DNA from 4 places in the Pseudoalteromonas sp. M58 genome. Region 4 is predicted to be linked to each of the others. Evidence: predicted binding sites of a transcription regulator. Region 4 holds the regulator's gene; each other region holds the start of a gene.
What was found. The regulator LexA, encoded in region 4, represses DNA repair genes until DNA is damaged. The targets are predictions, from matches to a motif close to TACTGTATNNNNATACAGTA.
Positions count from the first base shown of each region.

Region 1: a site for LexA is predicted at 2,998-3,017, ahead of AAGD16_RS09220 (SulA-like leucine-rich domain-containing protein). Genes of this name have one in related genera too.
Region 2: a site for LexA is predicted at 2,800-2,819, ahead of AAGD16_RS10185 (exonuclease domain-containing protein). Genes of this name have one in related genera too.
Region 3: a site for LexA is predicted at 2,929-2,948, ahead of dinB (DNA polymerase IV). Genes of this name have one in related genera too.

Region 1 is NZ_CP152390.1:2,010,964-2,018,335, forward strand. It holds gene AAGD16_RS09205 (hypothetical protein) at 1-733, shown strand, start outside; gene AAGD16_RS09210 (NCS2 family permease) at 848-2,140, opposite strand; gene AAGD16_RS09215 (sel1 repeat family protein) at 2,259-2,720, shown strand; gene AAGD16_RS09220 (SulA-like leucine-rich domain-containing protein) at 3,043-3,477, shown strand; gene AAGD16_RS09225 (YchJ family protein) at 3,517-3,993, shown strand; gene AAGD16_RS09230 (DUF6172 family protein) at 4,061-4,363, opposite strand; gene AAGD16_RS09235 (VC2046/SO_2500 family protein) at 4,576-5,103, opposite strand; tRNA gene AAGD16_RS09240 (tRNA-Tyr) at 5,216-5,300, shown strand; tRNA gene AAGD16_RS09245 (tRNA-Tyr) at 5,350-5,434, shown strand; gene AAGD16_RS09250 (M48 family metallopeptidase) at 5,460-6,152, opposite strand; gene AAGD16_RS09255 (PAS domain S-box protein) at 6,398-7,372, shown strand, end outside.
Region 2 is NZ_CP152390.1:2,195,369-2,202,740, forward strand. It holds gene AAGD16_RS10180 (sel1 repeat family protein) at 1-387, opposite strand, end outside; gene AAGD16_RS10185 (exonuclease domain-containing protein) at 631-2,787, opposite strand; gene AAGD16_RS10190 (sugar porter family MFS transporter) at 3,274-4,698, shown strand; gene AAGD16_RS10195 (OmpP1/FadL family transporter) at 4,901-6,160, shown strand; gene AAGD16_RS10200 (YeeE/YedE family protein) at 6,164-6,577, shown strand; gene AAGD16_RS10205 (DUF6691 family protein) at 6,581-6,982, shown strand; gene AAGD16_RS10210 (response regulator) at 7,057-7,372, opposite strand, start outside.
Region 3 is NZ_CP152390.1:754,718-762,089, reverse strand. It holds gene AAGD16_RS03535 (methyl-accepting chemotaxis protein) at 1-95, shown strand, start outside; gene AAGD16_RS03530 (M17 family metallopeptidase) at 176-1,711, opposite strand; gene dinB (DNA polymerase IV) at 1,822-2,826, opposite strand; gene AAGD16_RS03520 (DUF3147 family protein) at 3,535-3,888, opposite strand; gene AAGD16_RS03515 (BlaI/MecI/CopY family transcriptional regulator) at 3,973-4,356, shown strand; gene AAGD16_RS03510 (M56 family metallopeptidase) at 4,359-5,348, shown strand; gene AAGD16_RS03505 (TolC family protein) at 5,362-6,687, shown strand; gene AAGD16_RS03500 (efflux RND transporter periplasmic adaptor subunit) at 6,704-7,372, shown strand, end outside.
Region 4 is NZ_CP152390.1:3,159,303-3,166,674, reverse strand. It holds gene AAGD16_RS14600 (LysR family transcriptional regulator) at 1-137, shown strand, start outside; gene norR (nitric oxide reductase transcriptional regulator NorR) at 143-1,708, opposite strand; gene hmpA (NO-inducible flavohemoprotein) at 1,874-3,055, shown strand; gene AAGD16_RS14585 (endonuclease) at 3,095-3,748, opposite strand; gene AAGD16_RS14580 (hypothetical protein) at 4,001-4,381, shown strand; gene AAGD16_RS14575 (PaaI family thioesterase) at 4,411-4,854, opposite strand; gene lexA (transcriptional repressor LexA) at 5,053-5,670, shown strand; gene coxB (cytochrome c oxidase subunit II) at 6,164-7,306, shown strand; gene ctaD (cytochrome c oxidase subunit I) at 7,306-7,372, shown strand, end outside.

The DNA.
Region 1 (7,372 bases), 1.1 Mb from region 4:
ATTAATTGTTGCACTTATAGTCATTGCACTATGGGTTAGTGCTGTTCAGCAACACAAAGAAAAACAAGAAGCTGAACGACGCAAAGAGTTAACAAAACAAAAAGCAATCATTGAAGAAACCGAAGAAGCATTAATGAATAGCGCCAACATTCCACTTTCAGAGGCAACTCAGCGAATATTACAACGACGAATTCATGATGCGCTCAGTCAAATGGTGTCTATTTCAAGCGGAGGTAGTGGACTAAAAAACCGCTTAAAAGAAGCAAAAGAGCGACTACAAAACCCAATTCAAGACGGTTCAGATGGCTTTGTATTACCAGGCAACGACAAACAACTGATATCGCTGATACAAGGCATTAAAAAGTTACGCACTATTATTCGTTCTGAGCATAATAAAGGCAAAGTAGACAGCCAGGTATTTATTGCAGAAGACAAACGCCTTGAAAAGCTACAACTAAGAATCAACATTGAAAGCCAAATAAAACGAGGGTTATCAGCGCAAACAGCTGGAATGATAGGCTCTGCTAGGCAGTACTTTGAAAAAGCAGCTGCCACACTTAACAGTGTTTCATTTAATGACGATTACATTACGGCAAAACGAGCTGAAGTTGAAGGCTACCTTGAAACGATAAGTAATGAACTCAAGGCATCAAATGCTACATCATTGAAGAAAAAGAACGAACAAGAGCAAGATGATTTAGACGTATTATTTGCACCTAAAAAGAAATGGTAACTCCTTTCTAAATAAAAAGCCCATGCAGTTGCATGGGCTTTTTTTTGAATAGGATTTTGCCCCACTTTGTGTTTACATACTAGAACATATACATATTCTAACAAGCTGCCTGCATTAAGATAAAAATGCGAACTTAACAATAAACAAGGCAGTTAAAATCCAAACACTAATGCTTACCTGATCTTTTTTGCCACACAGCACTTTTACCGCCGTATAAGAAATAAAACCAAGTGCAATACCGTGTGCAATTGAGAAAGTCAGCGGTGTCATTAATAATACAACACTCACCGGAATTGCATCAGTCATGTCGTCCCAATTTACAAACTTTAAGTTTTGTAGCATCAATACAGATACATATAAAATAGCTCCCGCGGTTGCGTATGCAGGCACCATTTGAGCTAAAGGCGCAAAAAACATCATCAGTAAAAAGCAGCAACCCACAACCACAGCGGTCAAACCCGTTCGACCACCAACAGATACACCTGCAACAGACTCAATGTATGACGTGGTTGTTGAAGTACCGAGCATTGCACCTGCAATGGTTGCTGTGCTGTCGGCGCTTAATGCACGACCTAAACGCGGCATATTACCGTTTTTATCTGCTAAACCAGCCTTCTGAGTTACCGCAACTAACGTGCCTGAGGTATCAAACAAATCAACGAATAAAAACGCAAAAATAACACTCAACATCGACAGTTCAAACGCGGCACTAAAGTCCAGTTGCATAAAGGTCGGCATGATAGAAGGTGGCATAGCAATAACACCATGATACTCCACTAACCCCATAGACACAGCAATCGCGGTGACTAGTAAAATACTAATCAGTACGCCACTTTTAAAATCGCGATAAAGCAGTGCAGCAATAACAAAAAAGCTGAAAATAGCCAATAAAGGGCCAGGCGAGGTAATATCACCCAACTGCACCAGTGTTGCAGGACTTGATACAATAATACCGGCACTTTTAAGTGCGATGAGAGCTAAAAATGCGCCAATACCCGTTGCTATTGCTTGCTTGAGCACCAGAGGGATTGCATTAATAATCCACTCTCGCACCTTAAATAAGCTTAGAATTAAAAATATACACCCTGACATAAATACCGCACCCAACGCAGCTTGCCAGCTATAACCCATACCTAATACAACACCATAGGTAAAAAATGCATTTAATCCCATACCCGGTGCCAATGCCAGTGGATAATTGGCCCACAAACCCATAATAAAACACCCTATTGCAGCAGCAATACAGGTGGCAACAAAAGCAGCACCTTGGTCCATACCGGCTTCCGCAAGCATAGCTGGGTTTACGAATACGATATAAACCATCGTAATAAATGTAGTCATACCGGCAATACATTCACGGCGAACCGAAGAATCATTTGCACGGATTTTGAATAAGGCTTCGAGCATAATAAACTTGTGGTTGTAAAAAGTGGCGAGATTTTAGCATAAAAATAACTTTTTACAGGACATTTTACCTTGCTATATACTAAACTAGCTAAGTGATTAAAATAACAAACGAAGTAGCATGATCAAAACGACACCAAGTGGCCAAGACTTAGAGCAACAATTAGACAACATTCTTTCTTTTGTAACGCAACCAAGCGATGCAAATCTCCCTGCGAGCTCTAAAAACACCGATCAAGACACATTAAATAAAGCCCTTTATTACCTTAAAAATGAACAAGGCGCCTTAGCCGCAAAATGGATGCGTTTGGCAGCAATGGCAGGAAATTATCGCGCGCAGTTTTATTTAGGGCTGTTTTTTATAAAAGGACAAGGTGTGCCGCAAAGTGTATTTCATGGTGCTGCGTGGCTTAGCTTAGCCGGTAGTCAAGGCTATGAACCTGCCATAGAAGCAATGAGCGATATACGAAAACATATTAGTACCAAACGACTTAAAGATGCTCAATGCTACGCAGCCAGCCTGTATGAACAAATTCACCAGTTACAATTTTCACATTTGATCCCCTCTAGTAGCGAAAAATAATTTCATTGCCCAGCAACTCATTTCATCTGTAAATTAATTAAGCGTTTATAGCCAAAGCAAGCACGCTTAATTAATTTAAACTACTGTATACCCCCTGTTCATCTGTATTTATTTGCTCCCAGCCTTAAAATTAATTCTGTGGGGATTAATATCCAATAAAAATTAAATCTTTGTTATATATAGATTATTTGTATATTTATAGTAACTGTCGCGTTTTAAGATGAATAACTGTACAAAAAAATAGCAAAAAACACTTGCACCAAACAACTGTATAAACTACTGTATGAATGTACTGTATAAAAACCCAGTGAGTGAGAAGATTATGTTACAGCCAATTACCGTAAGAACAGTTAAAAGCTACCAGCAAGATGACCAATCAGATTGTGTTAACGTTGTACAAATTGAAGATGAAATTTCAGCAACGTTTGAGTTATTAAAAGTATTACACCAATACAACAGCCTAAACGCATGGACACTGTTAATAGCACCAGATAACGTACCGAGCAAAGCGCTACTTGATTCATGCTCAATTGATACCAGTAAATTACTGGTTATTCGTCAAAAGCATTTAGTTAATTTAGAGTATGTTTTAAGTTCTGCACTTCACAATGGAAATTTTGCCGCGGTGATCACCTGGACTGACATAATAAATAACCAACAACTGTCGCAGTTATCATTAAACTTGAGCCATACGCGCACTAAGTTGTATTGCTTTAGCAAAAAAAGCGCTCATTCTGAGATTTCACTTACGCAATAAGCTTGATAAACTAGCGTTTTAATACACAGTACATTTATCATGACTTCTAACGCCCTATTATGTTTTTGTGGCAGTCAGCAACCTTATGCTGATTGCTGCGAGCCTTTTCATTTAAAAACCAAACAGCCACACACACCAGAGCAACTTATGCGTGCACGCTACAGTGCTTATGCTGTTAAAAACGCGGTTTTTGTTCGTGAAAGTTATGCAAAAGAAAAACAAGCTGAAAATTCAATTTCAGAAATTAAAGATTTTGCAAATAGTTGCCGTTTTATAAACTTAGCCGTATTAGACTCTGGTTATAATGATGAAACAGGATTTGTTACATTTAAAGCTCACTACTTTTATCAAGATTTATATTGCGAGTTGGCAGAAAATTCAAGGTTTATTAAAGAAGATGGACAATGGCGATACCTTGATGGTGAGATTACACCGGTTGCCGATATTAAAGTAAAACGTAATGATACGTGCCCTTGTGGCAGTAATAAAAAATACAAAAAATGTCATAGTGTATAAACTTCAGCTACAAAAAATGGGCCACAAGGCCCATTTTCAAAAACTACACTAAACGCAAATTAGCGTTTTACTCGCCATCATCTTCATCGAAATCTTGACGCTGTGCAGGTCTTGCTAAAATCTCTAAGTAAAAAGAAGTTAAACCTTGCTTTTCAATTTCACTGATGTGATTGTTAATTTCAGCAACGTGAACCACTTGGGCTTCTTCAGCCGTGTTACCAAACTTACAATCAAATGCCCAGTAGTCGGCATCAACAGGTAAAGTTTTATTACGTTCTCTTTTCAAATATTTTTTCACTTCATGCTTTGCAGCATCAACCATACGAGGGTATTTGATTTTCTCATGATTCAGCGTGAATGTTTTCTTCATTACGTTCCTAATTACCTTGGTTTAATGATAATGGCATTTAATGTCATACCATTTGCGCCATTATAGCAATTGCATTTAAATTTTGGATGCTTTTTTTATATTAAATCAGTTATTAAAATAAAGCACCTATAAAACCAATAGTTACTTACTACTATAAACACAGTTTATTACAATCAAATGGCATGTATAAAGCAGCAATTGAACACATATAATTAGGCACTAAACAAATGTAATGGCTGGTGGATAGCTTCATTTTGTAAATCATCATAAAATGCCACCGCATCCATTTGAGGGTTTGATAACTCGGTGTTGGTATTTTGAATTCGTCGACGTACCGCTAATTCACAGTTATCAATGACAGTCAGTGGAATGTGGTTTTTATCATCACGAATATTAAATGGCTCAGGCTTTAAGCACTGAGTTAACTTTATATCACTCATCCCTACAGCGCTTCCCATTTTTGCTAAAAGCTCTGTGTTATTTTTACCAATTAACATATTAAAGGTATCTGGCGCTAATGGCTGCTTTGGACCTGCGCCAAATTGTTTACGCAGAGCATTTTCATCAGCTTGATCATGCTTAGTGTCACTTTTGGGTAGGTGGAATTCACTAAAATCGAGTGCATCGTGAGAGAGCATTGCTAATAAAAGTGCAAACTCGCCTCGGCGGTTTTCGTGCACACTTTCGTTAAGCCTCGTTTTTAACTGGCTCTCCGTGATTAACAAATCACCAATCTGCATAGACTTTAGCCTATTTAACTAATTAATAAGTATTTATCGGCTAAATTTGAATTTTCTTTAGCTTTTTTCTTTACTTAAATAAGAAGTTTGCTATTATCTGCCGCGTTGCATTGGAGGGGTTCCCGAGCGGCCAAAGGGATCAGACTGTAAATCTGACGGCTCAGCCTTCGCTGGTTCGAATCCAGCTCCCTCCACCACTTTTCTTAGGCTAAGTTAAGTGGGGCCAAATGCAATAACAATTAGTGTGGAGGGGTTCCCGAGCGGCCAAAGGGATCAGACTGTAAATCTGACGGCTCAGCCTTCGCTGGTTCGAATCCAGCTCCCTCCACCACTTCTCTTCTCTACCTTATTTCTTTTTATTCAAATACCCACTGTAAACTCATACCATGATTGTTTAACCAGTTACTTGCTTGTTTATAATCTGAATAAAATAATCCCACACGTTGCCAAAATTGAGCGCTGTGATTTAAATATTTTAAATGTGCTAATTCATGAACAATCACGTAGTCAATAACCCATGTCGGTGCACTTGCCAAGTGTAAGTTGAAGGTTAGTTCACGCCTGCGATTACAACTACCCCAGCGACGTTTATACAATTGAATACGAATATTACTCGGTAGCTTTTCACCCATCAGCTGACAATAATCGTTAACTCGCATTTCAATATAGCTTTCTAATTTCTCATGCAAAAACTGCTCTAGCAAACTTTGATACATTTGCGTTTGATGCTTTACACGTGAAGAAATACTCAGTAACAGCGTTTGGCTTTCATTGTGCTGCTGCCATTGAGTGCGTACTGCGTTTTCAAATTGCACATTAACAGCTTCATTAAATAATTTAATACTCTGGGTTTTGAGTGGAAACTGTCGTGTATCGGCTTGAATTTGTTGCTTATGTAACTGAGCATCAATCCAGTCCTGTTTACTTAACAGCCATTCATTAATTTGTGTTTTCGTTACAAAATGGGGCGCATATACCGTAAGCTCACGTTGTGCGACTTTGATAGCCACTGTTTTTCTTCGCTTACTACGCTTTAAAGTGTAATCCAACAATGAATGCTGCCTATTTATAATTAACCACTGGGTTTTATTTTACCTTGTACCATAACGGCTAATCTATAAATAATCCCTACTAAATGCCATTTTAATAACAATGGATTTAGTGCTACTCAATAAATAGTATGGTTTAGAGCTTAAAACACTTACGTTACTTTTGTAATTTATAACTCAATACCTTGTGATTATTATTGTATTTTATATTAGACTGAATTTAAGAGTTATTATGTGAATGATTGATGTTAGCTAATTTTTTTATAAACGAACCAGATCCAAGCCTAATTATTAATGGTGTATACGACCCAAGTTTAGTGACACTATCTATACTCACCGCAATTTTTGCAGCTTATTTTTCTTTGCACGTTATCGATTTAGCAAATAATACACATTTTAAATCTTATCGAAAGTTAGCCAATATAACCGCAGCCTTAGTCCTTGCCGGAGGGGTCTGGAGCATGCACTTTATTGCTATGCTGGCATTTTCTTTGTGCACTACAATTGAATACGATCCCACACTCACTTTTGTGTCGTTTATACCGGCTTTACTGGCATGTACCATTGCTTTTTCTTGTTTGAAAACATATAGCTCTAAGCCTCGTATTATCAATTTAATTCTAAGCTCTCTTTTATTTGGCGCGGGTGTTGGCACCATGCATTACAGCGGTATGGCCGCGATGCAATTAAGTCCTTTACTTCGTTATGATCCAATATGGTTTGGCGCTTCAATTGTTGTTGCAGTGCTGCTGTCTTTTATAAGTCTCTATACACGTTTTCATTTACCAGCACACTTTAAAAAATTAACGCCTGTGCATAATCGTATTATTTGTGCCCTTATTCTTGGCCTTGCCGTGGCTGGTATGCATTATATGGGCATGGCTGCTACGCGATTTATTGCAACAAGCCCGATAATTAACGAGCAAACAAACCAATCACATCTAACCTTTATTGCTATTAGTGTGTCGTTCGCCACGCTTTTATTAACAGCGGTGGTTGTGATCATCAATGGCATGATCCGTTACAGAATGCTGTTGGGGAAAAAATCAGCTGAAGAGTCTCGCCTTGATGCTATTTTATCAACTGCCATTGACGGCATCGTTACTATCAATATTAAAGGCACTATTTTGAGCTTTAATAAAGCCGCAGAAACAATTTTTGGCTGGCAAGATAATGAGGTCATTGGCCAGAATGTAAAAATATTAATGGCTGATGATATT
Region 2 (7,372 bases), 960 kb from region 4:
ATAAACGGCAACAATTGCATCTATTTCTTGTTTGTCTTCTGTTGTCGCTGCGGCATAAAAAGTATCATATTGTTGTGACCAATTTTCAACGCCAGCTTCTGCTGCAACACCTAACCACCCCATACCAAGCTTAGTTGATTGCTCTAAATATTGCCCTTTTAAAAACATAAACGCTAGGGTGTATTGTGCACTTTTATAACCCAATGCAGCAGGCTCTTCTAAATAGTTAAAAGCTTCTTCAAACTCCCCTTTTTTGTATGCCTTAACACCATTATATTCTTTTTTCTTCATGGTATTATCGCTGTAAAGACTTATTGGTGACGAATTACAGCCAGTTATTAAAGCCATCAATACCAGCAAAGTGGCACTCAATTGTCGATGATTCATTATTATCCTTAATTTATTATTGTTTTTGCCCAGAAACATATACCACTTTTAAAACACCCGCCCTAAAATATGTTAGCATAAATTTAACATTATCATGGGATTGCAAAGCTTACAGCGATTATTTTATTAGCGCAGTTTTAATCGCCCATTAAAAATAGATAAACCTAATTTTTTAATACCCTGTATTTATACACAAGGCACTTTACCACTTTAAGCAAAATACTTTTAACTGACGTAAATCTATCACTGACTGTCCGTTTGCTGAACCAGTAATAATAACTGCGCGGCCGCTTTGGCATCGTCTAATGCACGGTGATGATTGGTTAAGTCTAAATTAAAGTGTGCAGATAAATTTCCCAGCGAATACGACTTTAATCCCTTAAATGCTTTGCGTGATTCAACGACTGTACACAGTTTCGGCATTTTAAAATTAATCCCTATCCTCTCAAGCTCTTTTTTAATAAAGCCATAATCAAAATTAACATTATGCGCCACAAAAATACTGCCTGAGAGCTGATTCAGTAACGGCGCTGCAATATCGCTAAATATGGGCGCATTGCTTACCATGGCATCGTTAATGCCTGTAAGCGAGGTAATAAAGCGCGGGATGGGTCGCTCTGGGTTTATCAATGTGGTCCATGTATCAACTATTTCGCCCTGCTTTACTTTAACAATACCAATTTCGGTAATGCGGTTACCGCCTTTGAGGCCTCCTGTAGTTTCAATATCTACCACACTATAAATACGGTTAGGGTCTACATACCACTTCACCGCTGCAATATTGACTTTAAAACCACTGTTTTTTAAATTATCGATGCTCACTAGCTGGTTTCTTTTAAGCTTGTCTCCGGGCGCTTTTACCTCCTCAAAATGAACTGCGCTGTTATCAACAATCATTAAATCGGGGTAACCATCTTTTAATTGTCGGTAGTTTTTTGCCATGTTTTTTAAATGGCTTAATAGCGCATTTATCGGGCTGTTTAAAATAAGCATCTCTAATGGCTTTAATACATCTTTGTGCCATCTAAATAAGCCATTTGGTTGCTCATAATACTTCGCTGCATGGTTACACACTAAACGCAGCAGTTTTTGGGTACTATTACACGCAGCCAGCCGCGCTTCTATTTGTGAGGATTGATTTAAATAAAAGGTGTCTGTTTTTAAGGCTTGCGGGTAAATATCAAATTCATTACAAGGCGGTGTCGGGGTTTCAATAAAAAGCTCCTGCCAAAAAACCAGCGCAAATAAGCTTTGCCACAAAGTATTTTCAGTATAAAAAACCTGTTTGCCTTGACGAGTGTAGTGATCACTTACACCTAACTCAACATCGCCACGGTAAAGTTCATCAACTTCTATAATACAGCGTGTACTGGCTAACATTTCACTAAGCCGTGAGCGTGTTTGCTTGTTAAATTTGCGCATTAAAAAGTCATCCGCAAAGTACAGTAACTCATCGGTGAGCGGATTTTCTATAATTTTCTCAAGTTGCGCCTTTACCCATTCTTTATTACCTAAACGGTATTGCTCTCTTATTTGAATTTCTAGTGCGTGCGCATCGTCTTCGCAGGCATTAAGTACATCAAACGCTAATACAGGGTTAGTTGTTTTTAGTTGCTTATAAAGTATGACCAATAACTTATTCTTTAGCTCTCGAGCTACAACCCCTACTGCTAATTCATTTATTAACTGTTTTGCTAACGTCTCATTTTCATTGTCATCTTTCGCGTTTTTAACGGCTAACCGAAAACGGTTTAACACATAGTTAGATTGCGCTTCCTCAATTGAGTCAAAGCGAGACAAACTTTCATTATGCCCTTGCCTAACAGGAGTTACCCCTAAATCTCTTAGTACAAACCGATTTTGATGATTAACATCACCGGCACTGAGCCTGCCAATATACAAAAACTCAAAATACTGGTAACACTCATCTCTATTATTGATCACATACTGATTATACAAATGCGAAAGACGCTCTGGCTTAGATTCAAAAAATGAAATAGCGACTTCAACTAAACAACTTTTAGCTGCACTTTTTTTAAATAATGGTGGCTGCTCTTGTTGAGATAACAACTCAATTAAGGCCGGCTTTGTTAGGTGACTAAGCAGTTGCTTAGCGTCTGCTTGTGAGGGTTCATATACTAATCCGGCTGTTTTTAAATTAAAAAGTGACTGATAAGGCGAAATAATCTCTTCATAATTTAATGACTGAGTTTGCACTAAATAAGGCTTACGAGAATAAATACGTGCTAGCATGCATTGGCTTTGCTCGTCGAGGGTGTTTATTTTATTAATAAATGTAATGTGCTTTTGCTCAAGTAAATGCATACATTTATCGCTCACAAAGCCTATTAGCTCTTTAAAATGTGCCAAATAATATTTTGCTGGTAACTCTTTTCTCATAAAAACCGCCAATACTGTATATAAAAACAGTATAATTGTTTGAGCGCTTTTAGCAACCCAATTAGGAGTTAATAGCCTTTTAGAATTTAAATTGATTCAATCTCGGGCGCTTTAATTTCAGCGAGGTTTGTTACTTAATAAACTAAGTTAAAACCGAGCACCCTTTTTATACCCTGCACCTTATCTTCACCTGTGTAGATAGCAGAACCCTTCAAGCAGTGCGTGTTTAACATTAACGAAGCGTTAGTACCTATTTACGGGCATTCACATGGCAAAAGATCTATTTTGCTTAAAAACCAAACACACTGCTGAAACTTCAATCTCAAAAGATAAACAGACCCTCGCGCAACTCAATTAATTTATTTATGCATACGTATTACTATTGAAATATCTTTTTTAGCGTGATTACTCTGTGCTAAGGTTGCCCGCAAATTATTAGTGGTACTTTAACTTCATTACACATAATAAAAATTAGGATTGAACAACATGACAACACAGCATGCAACTAAAGGTGAGCAAAGCGCACAGACAAAGTGCTCACTTTTATACGTTATTTTTATATCGGCTGTTGCCGCCATTGGTGGCTTTTTATTTGGTTTTGATTCAGGCGTTATAAATGGCACTGTATCGGCATTAGGTAATACATTTAACTCAAGCAGTGTAGCAACAGGGTTTAATGTTGCCTCTGTTTTACTTGGTTGTGCGCTGGGTGCTTTAGCTGCTGGCCCATTAGCTGACAAATTTGGCCGTCGCGCTATTATGATTGTCACTGCACTTATATTTGCTATCAGTGCATTTGGCTCTGGTATTGCTGATAGCTCAGCTGAGTTTATTTTTTACCGCTTATTTGGTGGATTAGGTATAGGTGCGGCATCTGTTTTAGCGCCGGCTTATATTGCAGAAGTAGCACCTGCCAGCTTACGCGGCCGTTTAGCAACACTGCAGCAGCTTGCTATTGTTCTTGGCTTATTTGCTGCCTTTTTAAGTAACTACCTAATTGCTAATGCCGCAGGCGGTGCCGAGGGTATTTTACTGTTAGACTTAGCTGCATGGCGCTGGATGTTTTGGGCTGAACTAGTTCCTGCAGGCTTATTTTTAATTGGGGTCTTGTTTATTCCTGAGTCACCGCGTTACTTAGTCGCACAAGGCAAGCTTAAACACGCTAAAACTGTATTTAATAAAATTTCAAACGATGATGCTGATGCGCAAATCAATGACGTAAAGCAGTCTCTGAAAAGCGATAAAAAACCAAGTATTCGCGATTTATTTATCGATGGCAGTAAAAAGGTACACCCTATTGTTTGGATGGGTGTGGCCTTGTCAGTGTTTCAACAATTTGTTGGTATTAACGTGGTATTTTATTACGGTTCAGAACTTTGGCAAGCCGCTGGTTTTGATGAATCACAATCACTGTTTATAAACGTGCTTGCGGGTACCACTAATATTTTGTCTACTTTTATTGCTATTGCTTTAGTTGATAAAGTGGGACGTAAGCCATTGTTACTGGTAGGTAGTATAGGTATGTTTATTAGTTTAAGTGCACTTACCTACACCTTTGGCAGTGCAGGCCTTGATGAAGCGGGCAAGTTAGCACTTAGCGAAAATATGGGTACCTTTGCTTTAATAATGGCTAACCTGTTTGTGGTATTTTTTGGTTTAAGCTGGGGCCCAATTGTGTGGGTACTGCTTGGTGAAATGTTTAATAACCGCATTCGCGGCGCCGCGCTTGCAGTTGCTGCTAGTGCGCAGTGGATAGCTAACTTTGCTATTACTATGACCTTCCCTATCATGCTAGGTAGTATTGGTTTAGCAGGCGCCTATGGCTTTTATACCCTCTCGGCGTTTATTAGTGTGTTTTTTGTAGTTAAATACATTAAAGAGACACGCGGTATGAAATTAGAGTCAATGTAATCACTTGGCTGGAGTAAAATAGCGCTTAATAATGCTGTTTTACTCCAGTGTATTTAACCCTCCTTTGTAAGCCCTTTCATTTACCTGTTCCTCATCCACAAACAATATGCTTTTTTAGTATATATAATCTTTTAAAGTTCTTTTTTGGAATATAAAAAGTTAGCTATTGTTCGCCAACTTTCTCTACTTAGTCTCAATTTAAATGAAAAAACAGTTACTCTCAGGCCTTGTTTTCACCTCTGCGTTAAGCACATTTAATGTATTTGCAACGAATGGCTATTTTACTCATGGCTACGGTATGACTCACAAAGGCATGGCAGGTGCTGGTGTAGCGTTATCAGAAGAATTAATGTCAGGTGCAAATAACCCGGCTACTTTTTCAGCTAATGGCACGCAAATGTCGGTAGGCATAGAATTATTTGCTCCTGAGCGTAACTACACCGCTGCAAAGGTCGATGAATACTTTCCCAATGCACTGTATTTGGACGCAACCACCAAAAAAAGTGATAACAGCTTATTTGCAATTCCCGAATTTGCTATTGGCCATCAACTAAATGAGCGCATTAATATTGGCCTATTAGTTTATGGTAACGGCGGAATGAACACAGAATATGTGGCTGATTCTGCCCCTCAAGGCACATTTTATGGCGGCACCACTGGTGTTGACTTAAAACAGCTATTTGTCAGCCCAACCATGAGCTATCAATTAAATGAACAAATACGCCTAGGTGTATCTGCTATTTATGTAGTGCAACAATTTGAAGCACAAGGTTTGGCAAATTTTGCCGCCTTTTCGCAAAAGCCAGAGGCGCTGTCTAATAATGGCGTTGATACCAGCACAGGCATTGGAATGCAACTTGGGATCAGCCACATTATTAACTCGTCACTTAGCTGGGGCGCCAGTTACCGTTCATCAGTGTCTATGGATGAATTTGACCGTTACAGCGGCCTGTTTGCAGAGCAAGGCGGGTTTGATTTACCAAGCTCTATTCAGCTCGGTACCGCTTGGCAGTTTTTACCATCGCACCAAGTGGTGTTTGATTGGCAAAAAATAAATTACAGTAAAGTAAAAAGTATCGCCAACCCTATTACTAATTTAATGTCAGCGCCACTAGGGGCTGAAGCCGGAGCAGGCTTTGGTTGGCACGATATGAATATTTATAAACTGGGTTATCAATGGCAACGCACTGAGCAACAAAAAATTAGGTTTGGTGCTTCTTATACCGAGCAACCCATTCCATCATCTGACATTTTATTTAATATTTTAGCGCCCGGTGTGCAAGAATGGCATTTTACAGCAGGCATTAGTCATGCGCTTAGTGACGCGGTGCAATTTAACGCAATGGCTTTTTATTCACCCTCTAAAAATGTAACAGGTGCAAACTATTTAGCGCCTAATCAACAACTATCAATTTCAATGGAACAATCAGGATTGGGTGTATCCCTTGCTTGGAGGATTTAAACGATGACAACCGAATTCACACCACTATCTGGGGCTATTGGCGGTGGTTTAATTGGTCTAGCCTGCGCGTTATTACTGGTTTTATTTGGTAAAGTAGCGGGAATTTCAGGGCTTATAAAATCAATTTTTAATCCACTGGCAGCAGCTTCTCGTTGGAAACTGTGTTTTGTGATGGGGTTATTACTAGCAGGTGTATTTATACAATTATTTGCCCCTGAGCTGTTAGTAGGCGAATTAAACTTATCGCCTTGGATGATTATTATTGCAGGGCTTTTGGTCGGTGCGGGGACCACGTTAGCGAATGGCTGCACCAGTGGTCACGGCGTATGTGGTATGTCTCGCTTTTCGGCTCGTTCATGGGTATCAACCTGTACGTTTATGGCAATCGCCATTATCACCGCTAATTTAGTAGGGTAAATCATGCACGCAATTATTACGCTTATTTTAGGGTTTGTATTTGGTTTGGGACTAATTATTAGTGGCATGACCAACCCTGATAAAGTGCTTAACTTTCTCACCTTTAATCAGCAATGGGACGGTAGCTTAATTATTGTCATGGCCGTTGCAATGGTCATTATGATGGGCGCATGGTTTTGGATGTCTAAAAAAGGCACGCCGTTGTTTAACGACAAACTAAGCCTTAGCGATTTAAAAAAGGTCGATACGCGGTTAATTACTGGCTCTATTTTATTTGGTTTAGGTTGGGGCTTAAGTGGCGTGTGTCCGGGTCCTGGGCTTGTACAACTGGTATCACTTAAAACAGAGTTTTGGTTATTTTTTGCTTCCGTACTTGGCGGTATGTGGCTAACCAAAAAAGTATAATATGAGTCGCCGAGCACGCCTCGGTCACTTAGCATGCTAACCGTGATCTATGCTGTGTGCTCTTCAGCTGCTGCTCAACTGAGTATATTACCAATCACTGTATATAAATCATCGCTATTAATGGGTTTGGCTATAAAGTCATCCATACCAACAATTAAACAGCGCTGCTTATCTTCTTCATAAGCATTTGCAGTGATCGCCACTATAGGTACTCGTAAGCCGGTTTTAATTTCAGTGGTTCTAATCGCGCGAGTGCATTCATAGCCATCCATGTTGGGCATTTGGCAATCCATTAAAATCAAATCAAACGACTGACTCTTCAATACTTCAAGCGCCTTTAAGCCATCTTCAGCCATTGTTAAACTCACTTTAGTAGGCTCAAGCATTTTT
Region 3 (7,372 bases), 940 kb from region 4:
TGGGTAACACCAAAGATTTAACTCGCGCTAGCGACAAACTCAAACAAAGCAGTGTTGAGTTATCAAGCGTGGTATCGCGCTTTAAGCTTAGTTAACCTTAACTCCGGATAATAAATATCTTCCACCAATTAAAAAGCCCTGATTTTCAGGGCTTTTTAGGATTATTTATAGAAAATTATAAACAATAGCGGGCAAATAAACTGCTAACTGCCGCTGCAGTTGGTTTACCATGTTGCCAGTCGCCGCCTTCAACGCCACTACCAGCAATATCCATATGTACATAAGGAAGTGGTAAAGTAGATTCATTACCATGCTTATCTAATCCACCTACCACAGCTAAAAATGCCATAGGGAATTGATGGCCGCGCGCTGTGACAGCAGAAGCCGCATTATTACTAGAAAGCACATCGTCAGCTAAAGTGCGTGGTTTTATAAAATCATAATCTTCACGGCGTGAACGCGACACTTCAGCACCGTCAGCCCATAAATCACCACAATCGGCTAATTGGCGTGAAATATTAGCACTACGCGCGGGCCCATTCTCAACATATGCGCCATAAGGCCCCATAGCGCGCGCAGCGTGCCCTGTTAAGGTTGCCACTGTAAACAACGTTGGATTTATTTCATTTTTAGCTAAATCTTTCATTTCACTAAGTAAATCCCCCATAGCTAAACGCCCTTCGGCATCGGTATTACCAATACGTACTCGCACACCTTCACGGCTAGTAATTATTTCATCAGGGACAAAACAATCTGAACCAATAGAGTTGCGTACAACCGCTAAAAAGGCAATCACTTTAACCCCTTTAGGCTGATAATCGGCTACCGCTTTCATAAATCCAGCAACCGAGGCCGCACCGCCTTTATCGCGGCTCATGCCCGCCATAAAACCACCGACTTTTAAATCTGCACCGCCCGTGTCATAGACTAAACCTTTACCAACAAACATCAGTGTTCGGGTTACTTCGCCCTCAGGCACGTATTCAAGTTTAACAACGCGTGGATGATGACGCTCTACCGCATACGATGCGCGAGCAACGGTACTTAGCATGGGGTAATGCTTATCAATGGCAGCTAAATCATCAATCACATCAACGCTCACCGCACTGTTTTCAAATAACTCAGTACAATAATCAGCAAAACGTGGGGGGGCCATGCGTTCAGGCTCGGTGCCACATAAATCACGTGCGGCATATTGCCCCGCAGCTAACGCATTGACTGCTTTGATTGTTTGCTCATTGGCATCAATTAAGCCTATTTGAGTAATAGGTTCAATACCTTGACCATGAAACTCACGCGCTTCTAGGGGTTGCCATAATGCTTGGCATGCGCCTAAGTAAGCCACTTCAAGAGCATGTTGATAACGGCTATCCGTATTTAAAGCGGGTAAATAAATAGCAGGGTTAACACTACCTGATGCTTTTGCCTCATTAATGGCTAATTTGGCTGCATCAAAATAACGACGAACGTCGTCATAATCTCTGTTTAAAGGGCCTGTTGGCACTAACACGACACGTTTACCGGCAATCACTAACAAGGTGACTTGATTGCCTATGCGAGAGTCTACTTGGGCTTGGTCTAAAATTGCATCACGCAGTGGCGTATTTGGTAAATGAGAAAAGTCGTTGCTGATAATAATAAGTGCATCATGCGATGTACAATCTAGGCTTGCACTTACCGGCTTAGCCAGTACTGCTTTTGGATATGCCATAAAAAAGGATCCTGTTAGAAAACGTAGTCCCTATTATTATTTATTTAGCAATTTATAACCAGTGTACTGCGATAACCTACTTACTTACTGGCAACTTGGAGTTACGCGTTTTACACATCTAAAATACTAAGCTGTAAATTATGCTCTGGTTGATTTTTAATACCCACGCCAATTCCTAATAAGCGCACCGGTTGTTGTAATCCACGTTGATAGGCTTTGGCGAGTAACTCTTTAAAAATAGCCGTGTTTAATTGATACGCAGCTTGATCTGCTGAGGTCACTACAAAATTAGCAAATTTAACTTTAACACTTAATTTATTAATTTTATGTTGTAGTTGCTGTTTATTTAATCGAACCACGAGTTCATCTAACAGTTGCGGTAATTGTTCAAGGCATTCATCTAGGCTGTTTTTATTGTATTCATAAGTATGTTCCACACTCAATGACTTGCGTACTCGCTCGGTGGAAACGCGCCCTATATGCTCCCCCATGCACTTTTGATATAACGACACACCAAAATTGCCCACATGCTGTTGCATCCAATTAGCCCCTTTTTCGCGCACATCTTGCCCCGTGTATAACCCTTTTAAATTAAGCTTTTCTAGAGTTACTTTACCCACCCCTGGAATTTTACCTAATGGCAATTGGGCTAAAAACGAGTCAACCTGCTCAGGCAATACTACAAATTGGCCATTGGGCTTATTTTCATCACTAGCAATTTTGGCTATAAATTTAATTGGGGCAATACCTGCAGATGCAGTCAGTCCTGTGGTATTAAAAATATCGGTACGAATTTGCTTAGCAATTAACGTTGCACTACCTTTAAAAGCAGTACTATGGCTCACATCTAAATATGCTTCATCAAGCGAAAGAGGTTCTACAAGGTCAGTATAGCGGTTAAAAATGGCGCGGATCTGTGTTGATACTTGTTTATAAACAGCCATTCTGCCAGGCACAATAACTAAGTCAGGGCAAAGCTGTTTGGCATGATAGTTAGACATAGCAGAGCGCACCCCATACTCTCTAGCAATATAGTTAGCGGTAGAGAGCACTCCACGGCGACTATTTCCGCCAATTGCCAGCGGTACGCTTGCAAGCTTAGGATTGTCGCGCATTTCTACGGCCGCATGGTAGAACTACAGGGTAAAAAGTGTAAGTTTATGGAACTTAAAAACTCAAGCTATTGAATTTAAAATATTTTTAAATTTAAATAAGCTTACAGTATTCACTTACATTAATTTCAGATAAAAACTTACAATTATATCGTAGTTTAGCGTCTAAATTAATTGAAAAGGAATATGTACTAAGTAAGCCATCAATAAGACTTAGTAGTATCTTTATGCAAAATACAGTCATATGTCTCTTGCTGTAAGTAGCTACTCAATCCCTGATCCTATTAAATATTTAGTAATATTGAAACTTAGCGCTATGTGTTGCACAAGACCAGTATAGTTATATGACTGTTCTTACAGCATAAAGAAATGCCTAGAGTTATTAGCTTTGGGGGAACTTAGATACGACTAACTGGACTTCCCCTACTTTAGTGCGAAAACATCCTCATTTTATCAATAGCATCTAGTATAACTTATTGCCAACTATAAATATTGGACTTACTAAAGCTTGTTTAAACATGTGTAAATAGGAAAATTTTCTCTTACTAATAGTTAGCTTATTACAGCTAACCATGACTTATCGTTCACAGCCTAACTTCGCAAAAGTGTCAATTTCAGTCATTCAGGTATAACTCGCTTCTGCCCCATTACGCGTTAACGTAAATACTCTAATGGCAGCTGTGGGGCGAACAACGGACCTTGCTGTTAACCTCAAGGAAGCAAATCTATTCCAAACTGCTTCAGCAATAAAGAAAACAGCCAAAAGCAAATTACAGTTATTAATGAGCTGATGAGTAACGATAGCCAAAAACTGTAGCGCTGCATCAGCATGGGGAAAAGTAAAAACATGGGCAATGTGGGAAGTACATACCAAAAGGTGTACCAAGCGTGATTGGCTATTTTCTCTGACGGCTGCTTTTCAACATATAACCAAATCATGGCTAAAATTGTGACTGTCGGTAAGGCCACTATTAGTGCGCCTAGTTTATCATTTCGTTTTGCTAGCTCTGATGCCGCGACAATGACCGTAGCGGTGATCAAATACTTAGTTATTAGCCAACCCATATAATGTCCTTAAATGAAAAAACCGATTGCCTATCGGTTTTTGTTGTGACAATATAGCCAACGAATTAAATAGAGTAAAGTGTTATGCAGTTAGGTGAACTAGAAAAGTTAGTGCTTCAACATTTCTGGAATGTGAAAGAAGCGGATGCAAAGCAAGTACATAAAGTACTGGGGTTAGCTCGTGGTAATTCGTTAAATACTATCCAAAGTACGCTTGATAGGTTATTTAAAAAAGAATTACTTAAACGCACTAAACAAGGCCATGCGTATTGTTATTCAGCCAGAGTAGATCGTGAAGGCTTAATTGCTCAACTTATTTCAAATGTAACCAGTGACTTTGTTGATGATGGTGAAAATAGCTTAATTGCTGCGTTCAGTTCTGCTTCGGCACAGCTTAATGACGAACAACTCGATACATTAGAAAAAATGATCGAGAAACAACGCCAGCTTAGAAAGGAGCGGGCTTAATTATGTTAGTTGGAGATATGGCAATCGTTCTAAATTTGCTCAGTGTTTCAGTGCTTGCATTTGTGATAGGTATTGCAACTGTTGCTGTCGTATCTCGTTTTGTGTTGTTCAGACTCGAACAAGTCAGTTTTAATAGTCAAAAGTTTATATTGTGGTCACTAGTGAGTGCACCTTGGTGGATAGCCTTTTCTTGTATTAGTTACTTTATGCCTTACTCGTTAGGGTTTGATAAAGTTTTTAACATAAGCTGGTTCGAAGATTTTGCCCATTGGCACCATATCGATATTTTTAGCTTTTCAAGTTGGCACGCGTTAACCTTACTTTTAGCACTAATCTATTTAGCTTGGCGCGTAACTAAGACTACCTTTGCTAGAACCAAACAGTCCATCGCATTATCGAGTTTACTAAGCTTTACTGATGCACAAGATGCTAGGACGACTAATGGCAATCAATATTTATTGATGCCTGTTAAAGTGCCTGTTGCCTTTACTACAGGTTTTATATCTCCCAAGATATATGTATCAACCGGACTACAAACCCAAGTTAGCGATGAACAACTTAATATCATCGTTAATCATGAACTGGCTCATGTAACGGCAAGAGACCCGTTATTTAAAGTGCTTTTCACGGCACTTGCCAGCTTCTATCCGTCACGTATAAAACAAACCCTAATCGAGCAATATGTCTTAATGACGGAAAAGATGGCCGACAATGAGGTCACAAAAGAATACGACCACCTTGATATCGCACAGACATTAATTGATGTCGCTAGACTTCAAAAAGCACTTCCTACGGATTGCGATCAGGCGTCTGTTAGCTACTTCGGACATGATTACACGAGTCTTCGTGTTGAAGGTTTATTAAATCCAATTAATAAACCGTCACTTACTACTTTCATCATTACTCTAGCATTATTGGCAACTATGCCAGTACTAGCGGCATCCACTGTCGATAGTTTTCATCACTTTATCGAAACTTTTTTCATCCATTAATTAAGGATATGGAATGAGATTTAATCTTTATAAAAGCAACAGAAAAAAACCGACTGGCAATCGGTTTTTGGCTGTTGGTCTATTTTTAACAACGGGGGCTGGTTTAGTAACATCAACTCCCTTTTTGGCTAATGCGCAAATCCAGCAGCAATCACAGTCATCACATCAGGTTATAAATTTAAGCAAGGCTGTGACCATGACTCTACAAAGTCATCCTGAATTAAAAGCCTTGATAGCTCAAGAAGCCTTGTGGCAAGGTAATATCGAGCAAGCTGGAATTGGAGAGCGTCCTCAAATAGGTTTAATGATTGAAGATGCGTTAGGGACTGGTGAGCATAGTGCATTAAAAAGTATGCAATCAACGCTCACCTACTCTTGGTTGCTTCAACAAGATCAAATTGATGGCAGAGTTAATGCGGCAAAAAGCCAAGCAAGTGCAGTAATAGTCGAGCAAAAAATAAAAGCCCTCGATTTATCTGCGATTGTTGCTAAGCAGTTTGTTGAAATCTTGATAAAACAAGAGCGCCTGAAACTCAATAAATTAGCGGTATCTCAGGCACAGGAAGTGGTTGACGCTATTGCCAAAAGAGTAAAAGCAGGCAAAAGTTCTAATGTCGAAATGCGCTTGGCTCAAGCTGAGTTGGTTCGAAGAAATCTCGCTGTCGAAGATTTAGAGCACGAATTAAAAGCCAGCCATTATCAACTGTCATCCTTATGGGGTAAGCCTCAGGCAGAGCTTAAGTTAACGGGGAATTTAGTGCTTAAGCCGGAAATTCCATCTGTAGAAAGCCAGCTAAACAAGCTTAAGCAAATCCCGCAAATACAGCAGTTTGCTGATGAACAACGTATCGCCCAGTCTCAAATGGAACTCGCACGTATTGAAGCCAAACCTCAGTGGCAATTCACTGCTGGACTAAGACGATATGAAACGACCGATGATTTTGGTTTAGTGGCGGGTGTCTCTATTCCTTGGGGAAGTGAAAATAGAAATGCAGGAACAATAGCTGCCTTACTCGCAAAACAAGATGTTCTGGCAAGTCAGCAACAAGCGTTAATGCAGAAACTTGATGCACAGCTTTATGTGCTATTGCAAGAAATGGCGCATTCCCACCATGTCATTGAAACGATTCAAGCTGAAATTATTCCTGTACTAGAAACCGCATTGACTGAAGCAAGTCAGGCATTTGATATCGGCAAACTTAGCTACAACCAGTGGAGTGATATCCGTAGAGAGCTACTCAGCGCCCAAAATCAGTTACTTGATTCTTATCAATCTTTGCACTTACAACATATTGAAATTCAACGCCTAACTGGCGTGTCCGTTAGTGATAGCGAGTAGAACCGTGAGCAAACTTATGAAAAATAAAAATATCCTGTCGTCATTGAGTTTGGCGATACTTATCTCATTAACAGGCGTCGTCGCACCTAATGCTATTGCGGCATCATCACCTGCGGCTGAGCAAGCTGAACCAGAGAAAGGTCCACACCGTGGGCGCATGTTACGAGAAGGTGATTTTGCAATTGAACTCTCTATTTTTGAAACAGGCGTGCCGCCAGAATTTCGTGTTTGGGCAACAAATGAAGGGCAACCTATTGACCCAGCGAAAGTTAGTTTAAACGTAAAGTTAATCCGTCTAGGCGATGGCACTGATGATATTAACTTCAATGCCCAAGGTGACTTTCTTCGCGGTGATATGGTGATTTATGAGCCTCACTCTTTTGTCGTTGCCATTGAAGCAACTTATCAGGGTAAAAAGTACAATTGGCGATATGACAACTTCGAGGGTCGCACCACAATTGAACAGGCAGTTGCCGATGCAATGGAAATCAACACTGAAATTGCAGGCCCTGCGACAATTCATCAAACCATTCCTGCTTATGGAAAATTAAGTTTACCTGTGGGCGCTAAGCGAAACATTGCAGCGCGTTTTGATGGTGAAATCACCAAATTACACGTCAATTTCGGTGAAATCGTTAAAAAAGGGCAAACGCTATTCACAGTAGAAAGTAATGAAAGTCTTAAG
Region 4 (7,372 bases):
TCCCTGTACTGCCTAATGAATTGAGTTGGCCAACCGATTTGTGGCTGGTTACGCATCATTTAGTGCATCGAACGGCAAAAGTTCAAGCGTTTAGTCAGCTATTAAAAAATTATTTTAGGCAGCGAAAGTTAAGTTAAAAAGGCTACAACGATTTTTTTATTGAAACACCTAAGCGCTTGGCTAGCCGCGTTAAGTTAGCGCGGTCCACCTGTAAACTACGCGCTGTGCTTGCCCAGTTATAATTATGTTGTTTAAGTTGCTGTATTATAAGTTGCTGAGTATAGGTATCTATGGCTTGCTTTAACGAAATGTTGTTTGCTAAAGGTGGGATTACAAGCTGGTTTGAGTGTTCAAGAGCTAAGGTGTTAACAGCGCTTAAATTTAGCTCACAATGCGCAGGTTCAATAGTAATAATTGGTTGCTGCCACTGATGTTGCTTAGCCTTTAATGCAGCCCGATTAATCACATGCTCAAGCTCCCTCACATTGCCTGGCCAGTCATATTTTTTAAGCAGCAGTTGCGTTTCAATACTGAGTTTTAGCTGTTTAATAGCGAGCTTGCGGGCTGTTTTTTCTGCAAAATAACCGGCTAATAAAATAACATCTTCATCACGGGCTTTCAATGGAGCGACTGTGAGTGGATAAACACTTAATCGATGGTACAAATCGGCGCGAAACCGTCCTTGTGTTACTTCGTGTTTTAGGTCGCGATTGGTTGCTGCAATCACTCTAACATCGACATATTTAAGTTCATCTTCGCCAACGGTTTGTACTTCGCCACTTTGCAGTACGCGTAATAATTTACTTTGCATAGCCAGAGGCAGCTCGCCGATTTCATCTAAAAATAAGGTGCCGCCATCGGCTAACTGAAATTTACCTTGGCGGGCATTTTGGGCGCCGGTAAAAGCGCCTTTTGCATGGCCAAAAAATTCACTTTCTGCGAGGTTTTCAGGCAGTGATGCACAATTTAAATGAATTAATGGCTGATCTTTACGTGCGGAGTGTAAGTGAATATTACGTGCCACCAACTCTTTGCCGACCCCAGTATCACCTAAAATAAGGACACTAAAGTTTGATGCCGCAACCAGTTTTATCTCATTTTTAAGCGTTTGTATTGTAGAGCTTTGGCCAATAATTTCACCACCATCACGTTTGAGCGCCTCACGGTTTAACGCTTGTACTAATTCACTAGAGTGCTGCGCATGTTGTTTGTAATGGGCAAGCTCTAGGGCTGTTTTAAAGTGCGCACTGCACAAGGTTTGTAAGGTGTTGAGTGTATCAGTGGTAATACCGTAAAACGCATTGGCGTTAAGGCTATCAAAGGTCAGAATGCCAAGTAGTGCGTTTTTATCATAAAGGGGTAACCCTAAGCAGGCATGCACTGGAATATCACCGGTTTTAGCCAGTAGTAGCCCGTCGTATGGATCAGGTAGTGGACAGTCATGTGCAAATTGCAGAGCCAAACGACTACTGCAGATGGCTTTAAGGCGAGGATGCTCCGCAATATCAAAACGTCGTCCTAGGCTATCGGGCATAAGACCTTTAATGGCTAAGGGTTTTAATTGCTCACCTTGGCGAATTAATAATGCACTGGCATCGCTGGGAATAACACGTTCAACCGTGGCTAAAAGTTGCTCAAAACTGTGAGCATGTAACGTACTTTGCGCAAGTTCTAATGCAACTTGCGTCAGGTTGAATTGTTGGTTCATGTCAAAATGACCTGTTAGTGTATTTTTACAGGTTTTATAGTAGGTCATAAAGACTCATCTTGTAAAGTGAGTTAATTTAACCTTTTGAATATTATAGGTTTAATTAGTTGGCACGCTCTGTGTAATGCTAAATGCAAGCAGTTAGTTAGTACATAGGAAATAAACATGTTATCCGATAAAACCATACAAATAGTTAAAAGCACGGTGCCATTGCTTGCAGAGGCAGGTACGGTCGTAACCGATCATTTTTACAAGCGCATGTTTAGTCATAACCCCGAACTTAAACATATTTTTAATATGACTAATCAAGAAACGGGTCGTCAGCAATTTGCATTATTTAATGCGTTGGCTGCGTACGCGCAAAATATTGATAATTTAGCCGTGTTAAAAGAGGCGCTAGCGCGAATTAATCATAAGCATACCAGCTTAAATATTTTACCTGAGCATTATCCTATTGTGGGCGCACATTTAATTGGTACGTTAAAAGAGCTTATTCCTGAGCAGTTTACTGCCGATGTTGAATATGCGTGGCGCGAAGCCTACGGTGTACTTGCTGATATTTGTATTACCGAAGAAGCGGCATTGTATGCGCACAGTAAAAACAACCATGGTGGCTGGGCAGGCACGCGCCAGTTTGAAATTACTGATAAACATGTTGAATCTGAATTCGTAACTAGTTTTACGCTGACACCTGTGGATGGTAAAGCAGTTATTACCTACAAGCCAGGACAGTACATTGGCATTAAAGTTAAGCCTGAGGGCGCAGAATATGAAGAGATCCGCCAGTATTCTATTTCGCAAAAGAGCAATGCTAAAAACTATCGTATTAGCGTTAAAAAAGAGTGCCTACCAAAGCCTGGCGTGGTGTCTAATTATTTACACTCACTAGAGCAAGGCGCACGAGTAGAGTTATACCCGCCAGCGGGAGATTTTATTTTAAAAAATGAGACAACTCCAGTGGTACTTATTTCAGCAGGTGTTGGCCAAACCCCGATGATGGCAATGCTGCAAACGCTACTTAGTGGTGATAAAAATCAAGCGATTAGTTATTTGCACGCGTGTGAAAATAGCCGCGAATTTTCATTTAAAGGGTATTTAGCGCAGCAAACGGCAATGCATCCACAGCTAAAAACATTTACTTGGTTTAATCAAGGTGGCGAGGAGTGTGATTTCACTGGGCTAATGGATTTAACGGTGCTTGAGGCATCATTACCTATTAGCGAAGGGGCATTTTATTTGTGTGGACCAGCATCATTTATGGCTAACGTAAAAGGCCAGCTACTTGATTTAGGTGTGCAAAGCTCAAACATTCACTACGAAATATTTGGACCACACCAAGCGTTATAGGTTAATTAAAAGCGTGTGTTACACGCTTTTAATTTAAACTTACAGCTTTTTACTATTTGTGTTAGCAGCATAAGCTTGTTGTTGCCAAGCATTAAATAGCTTTTGTTGTTTAGCTGAAATTTTTAAACCATACGTTTTTTGCATGTAAGCGTACGCATCGGCAATGCGTTTACGTGCATGAACAGGCGGTTCAACAACACGTTGTTTAAAATTAACTTTAACCTCACAGCGACCATATTGCGTCGCGTTTTGGGCTAACATACCAAAGCGATAGTTTGAGCGATCGGCGTTAATTTCACCAATTGCAGGGGCTAAATTGTTTATATCGGCTTCCATCATGCGAAACTTAGCGCTAACTTTGCGGCAGTTTTTACGCCCACCATCTTGCCAACATTGTAACTGGTGACCAAATTCCCATGCAGGGACAATATGTTCCCATTCAATTCGCAATGCACGTTGATTTACTTTGCCTGAGCGGGTTAGTGTGTTGCGAGGCACGTAGCCACAATGGGTAGGATCGGGTACTAACTTTTTGCCTTGTTTTTTTATATCGCAACCACAATAAATACTTTTAGCGTTTTCGGGAAGGGTATTAATTAAGTGCTTTTTGGCACTCGAAAACCGCGTAAATTGTTCGCCCATTGCTGAAAAACAAGCACAGCAAGCCAACAAAGCTAAAATAAACCGAATCATATCCATCACATACGTGAACTACAGGAGCGGCTAGTTTAAGGCCTAGAATAAAAAAGTAAACTGCCACCGGCATGCTTTAATTTTAATTTGCGTATTTTGTAGAGGGCGTTTTTGAGGAGTAAATAGTGGGCAATATTCAGAGGCTAACGCTAAAAATGCGTTAATGAGGTGATTCCTGCGTTGTTGATTTGGTATAACGGTAAAACTGCGTTAAAGTTTGCAATGAAATTAATAGAGGGTAAAAACGAGATAATGTCGGAAATTCAATTTTTAAATGTAGATCTAGAGCTTGAGTCAAAGCAAGATATTAGCGTATTAGTTGCTGATTTAAAAAAGGTCGCAACTATTTTACATTATGATAAAGACGAATACCGTCAACTTGCTCGCATAGAGGTTGCAGGTGAAATAACCACGCCAGATAAAGCGATTAATCACTTGTGTGAGTTAATCGAGTCGTGTTCACGCAATGCATTAAAGCAATGGTTGAGTTGCTCACGCAGAACCTTCGATATGGGGTTTGAGTCTGGCACTTCGCCAAAATGCTTTAACCAAGCCTTACATGCAGATACCTTGTTACGTATATCTGCAATTGGTGCAGGCGTAGAAATTACTATTTACCCTCTCGAAAAGTAATTTAATTTCAACCTTGGTTAATTGACTTACTAGCCTTTTCGCTCAACTACGGCTGCGGTCATCCGTGATACGCAGCAAAGCTCATTGCGGCTATTGGTTATTTTAATATCCCAAACCGAGCTGCGTTTGCCGATATGATAAGCTCTCGCTGTGGCCGTTAATGTGCCATTGCGTGATGCCTTTAAATGACTTGCACTGATCTCTTGGCCAACACAATAAAACCGATTGAAATCAACTACAAAATTAGCGGCATAACTTGCTACTGTTTCAGCAAGCACCACATTTGCACCACCATGAACGATACCCATAGGGTTATGATGCTCTGGAATTGCCGGCATAGTTGCCACTAAGTAGTCATCACCAATTTCACTGATCTCTATTCCCATGGTTTTCATGAGTGTCCCTTGGCCTGTAATACCTTGATCTAATTGCTTACAAAACTCTAATGTAATCGGTTGATGCCAAATACTCATGCTAGCTCCTTGGATAAGTAATTGAGAATTAAAATTTATTAATATGATAATGCGTTGCTAATAATTACATTTATCACCCTGCTTTTAAAGTAGGTTATTGTTTGATGATAACGGCATATAAGGCATTAATTTATATTTGCGATTTTTAAATAACTGTATATACTCACAGTTAATTGTACTGTATGGAAAACCAGTTGTATGCGACCATTAACGAAACGCCAAGCGCAAATACTCGAACTCATTAAAGTGTTTATTAAAGACACTGGTATGCCTCCTACACGTGCCGAAATTGCACAAACACTGGGTTTTAAAAGTGCGAATGCTGCAGAAGAACACTTAAAAGCACTGGCCAAAAAAGGTGTGATTAAAATGAAGCCAGGCGCGAGTCGGGGCATTCAGCTTGTTGAAGAAGAGGAGCCAGAGCAGTTAGGCTTACCTTTAATTGGCAGGGTGGCTGCCGGTGAGCCTATATTGGCGCAACAGCATGTAGAAAGCCACTGTAAAATTGACCCTTTAATGTTTAAACCTGCGGCCGATTTTTTATTGCGTGTTAACGGTATGAGTATGAAAGACATTGGTATTATGGATGGTGATTTACTTGCTGTGCATAAAACCCAAGTTGCCGAAAATGGACAAGTTATTGTTGCCCGTGTTGACGACGATGTAACCGTGAAGCGTTTAGAAAAAGCGGGCAGAAAAGTACTCTTACATGCTGAAAATGATGAGTTTTCAGCTATTGAGGTCGATTTAGAAAATGAGTCGTTCAATATTGAAGGCTTAGCGGTAGGTGTTATTCGTAACGCTGACTGGATGTAGTATTAAAGCATAATTTAGCGCTTAATAGTGATTAGGCGCTGGGTTTGTTAGCAGCACAATGTCTAACTTATCAAATGTATGACTATATGTTGTCAAGTGCTTCTCCTATCATAAATAAAATCACTAAATACTTTATAAATAAACAAATTTACTCTGCTTTTTTAAGTTAACAATTTTTTATATTTCTATCCTGTAATTTCAATACACCCCTTACTAAACCTGACTCTTAGATTAATTGCCTGACTAGTTGCTATTTTTTTAGCTGCGCATTTTAAAAAATACACCTTGTTTATTTTTCATACTCACCTTGCTTATTGTTTATTTTTTAACTAGTTATTAAAGAGCTGGAATAAAAATAACTCACAGCTTAGTCGTTTTGAGAACACACATTTACTAAATCCAGCACCCTTATAAAAAATAAAAATAACGAATAGGCGTTTAAGCCGTATGCCTCTTCGCTTTGCGTCAGCAATAGCATCAAAGGAGCCGTCACATGGGTAAGCTGAGTTCTTCCTTGTGGCTTATATTGTTTGTTTTTTCGCAGAATGTGCTTGCTAATAGCCAATATAATATGCGTAAAGGCGTAACCGATATAAGTAATAATGTATACCAACTGCACATGACTATTTTTTTAATATGTTGTGTGATTGGGGTGATCGTGTTTGCCATTATGTTTTGGGCACTCATTCATCATCGCAAATCTAAAGGGGCTGTCCCTGCCCAATTCCATGAAAGCACCAAAGTAGAAATACTGTGGACTGCGATCCCTTTTGTCATATTAATTGTTATGGCCATTCCTGCGACTAAAACCTTAATTGCCATGGAGGATGCCAGCAAAGCTGATCTCACCATTAAAATTACAGGCTCACAGTGGAAGTGGCATTACGAGTATATGGGGGAGGACGTTGAGTTTTATTCCATGCTAGCTACACCTCAAAATGAAATAACCAACCTTGCTGATAAAAACCCGAATTATTTACTCGAGGTCGATAAACCGCTGGTACTACCAATTAATCAAAAAGTACGTTTTTTAATGACTTCAGATGATGTTATTCACTCATGGTGGGTGCCTGACTTTGCCGTTAAAAAAGATGCAAACCCTGGGTTTATTAATGAAACATGGACCAATATTAATGAGGTTGGTACTTACCGTGGGCAGTGTGCAGAGCTTTGCGGTAAAGATCATGGTTTTATGCCTGTTGTGGTAGAAGCTAAAACAGAAGAAGACTTCAAAACGTGGTTAGCAGAGGCTAAACAAGCCAAGCAAAAAGCAGCTGCAGCAGACGCTGCGTTATTAGACCAAGTTGTACCAAAAGAAGAGCTGATGGCGCTTGGTGAGCAGGTTTATATGGCGAGCTGCGCGGCGTGCCATCAGCCAACAGGATTAGGCTTGCCGGGTGTTTTTCCGGCTCTTAAAGGCAGCCCAATAGTCATAGGTGATATCAAAGGGCATATAGATATTTTGCTCCACGGTAAACCAGGTACGGCTATGCAGTCTTTCGCAAAGCAATTATCAATCAAGCAAATAGCAGCTGTTATTACCTATAAACGCAACGCGTGGGGTAATGACACTGGTGATGTAATTCAACCGAGCGAGATACAAGCGGCACTGGATGCTGATGGGGAGGCTAAATAATGAGTAGCATTGCAGAACAACCTAATACCAATGAGGCTCATCATGCCCATCAACCTGCCACAGGCT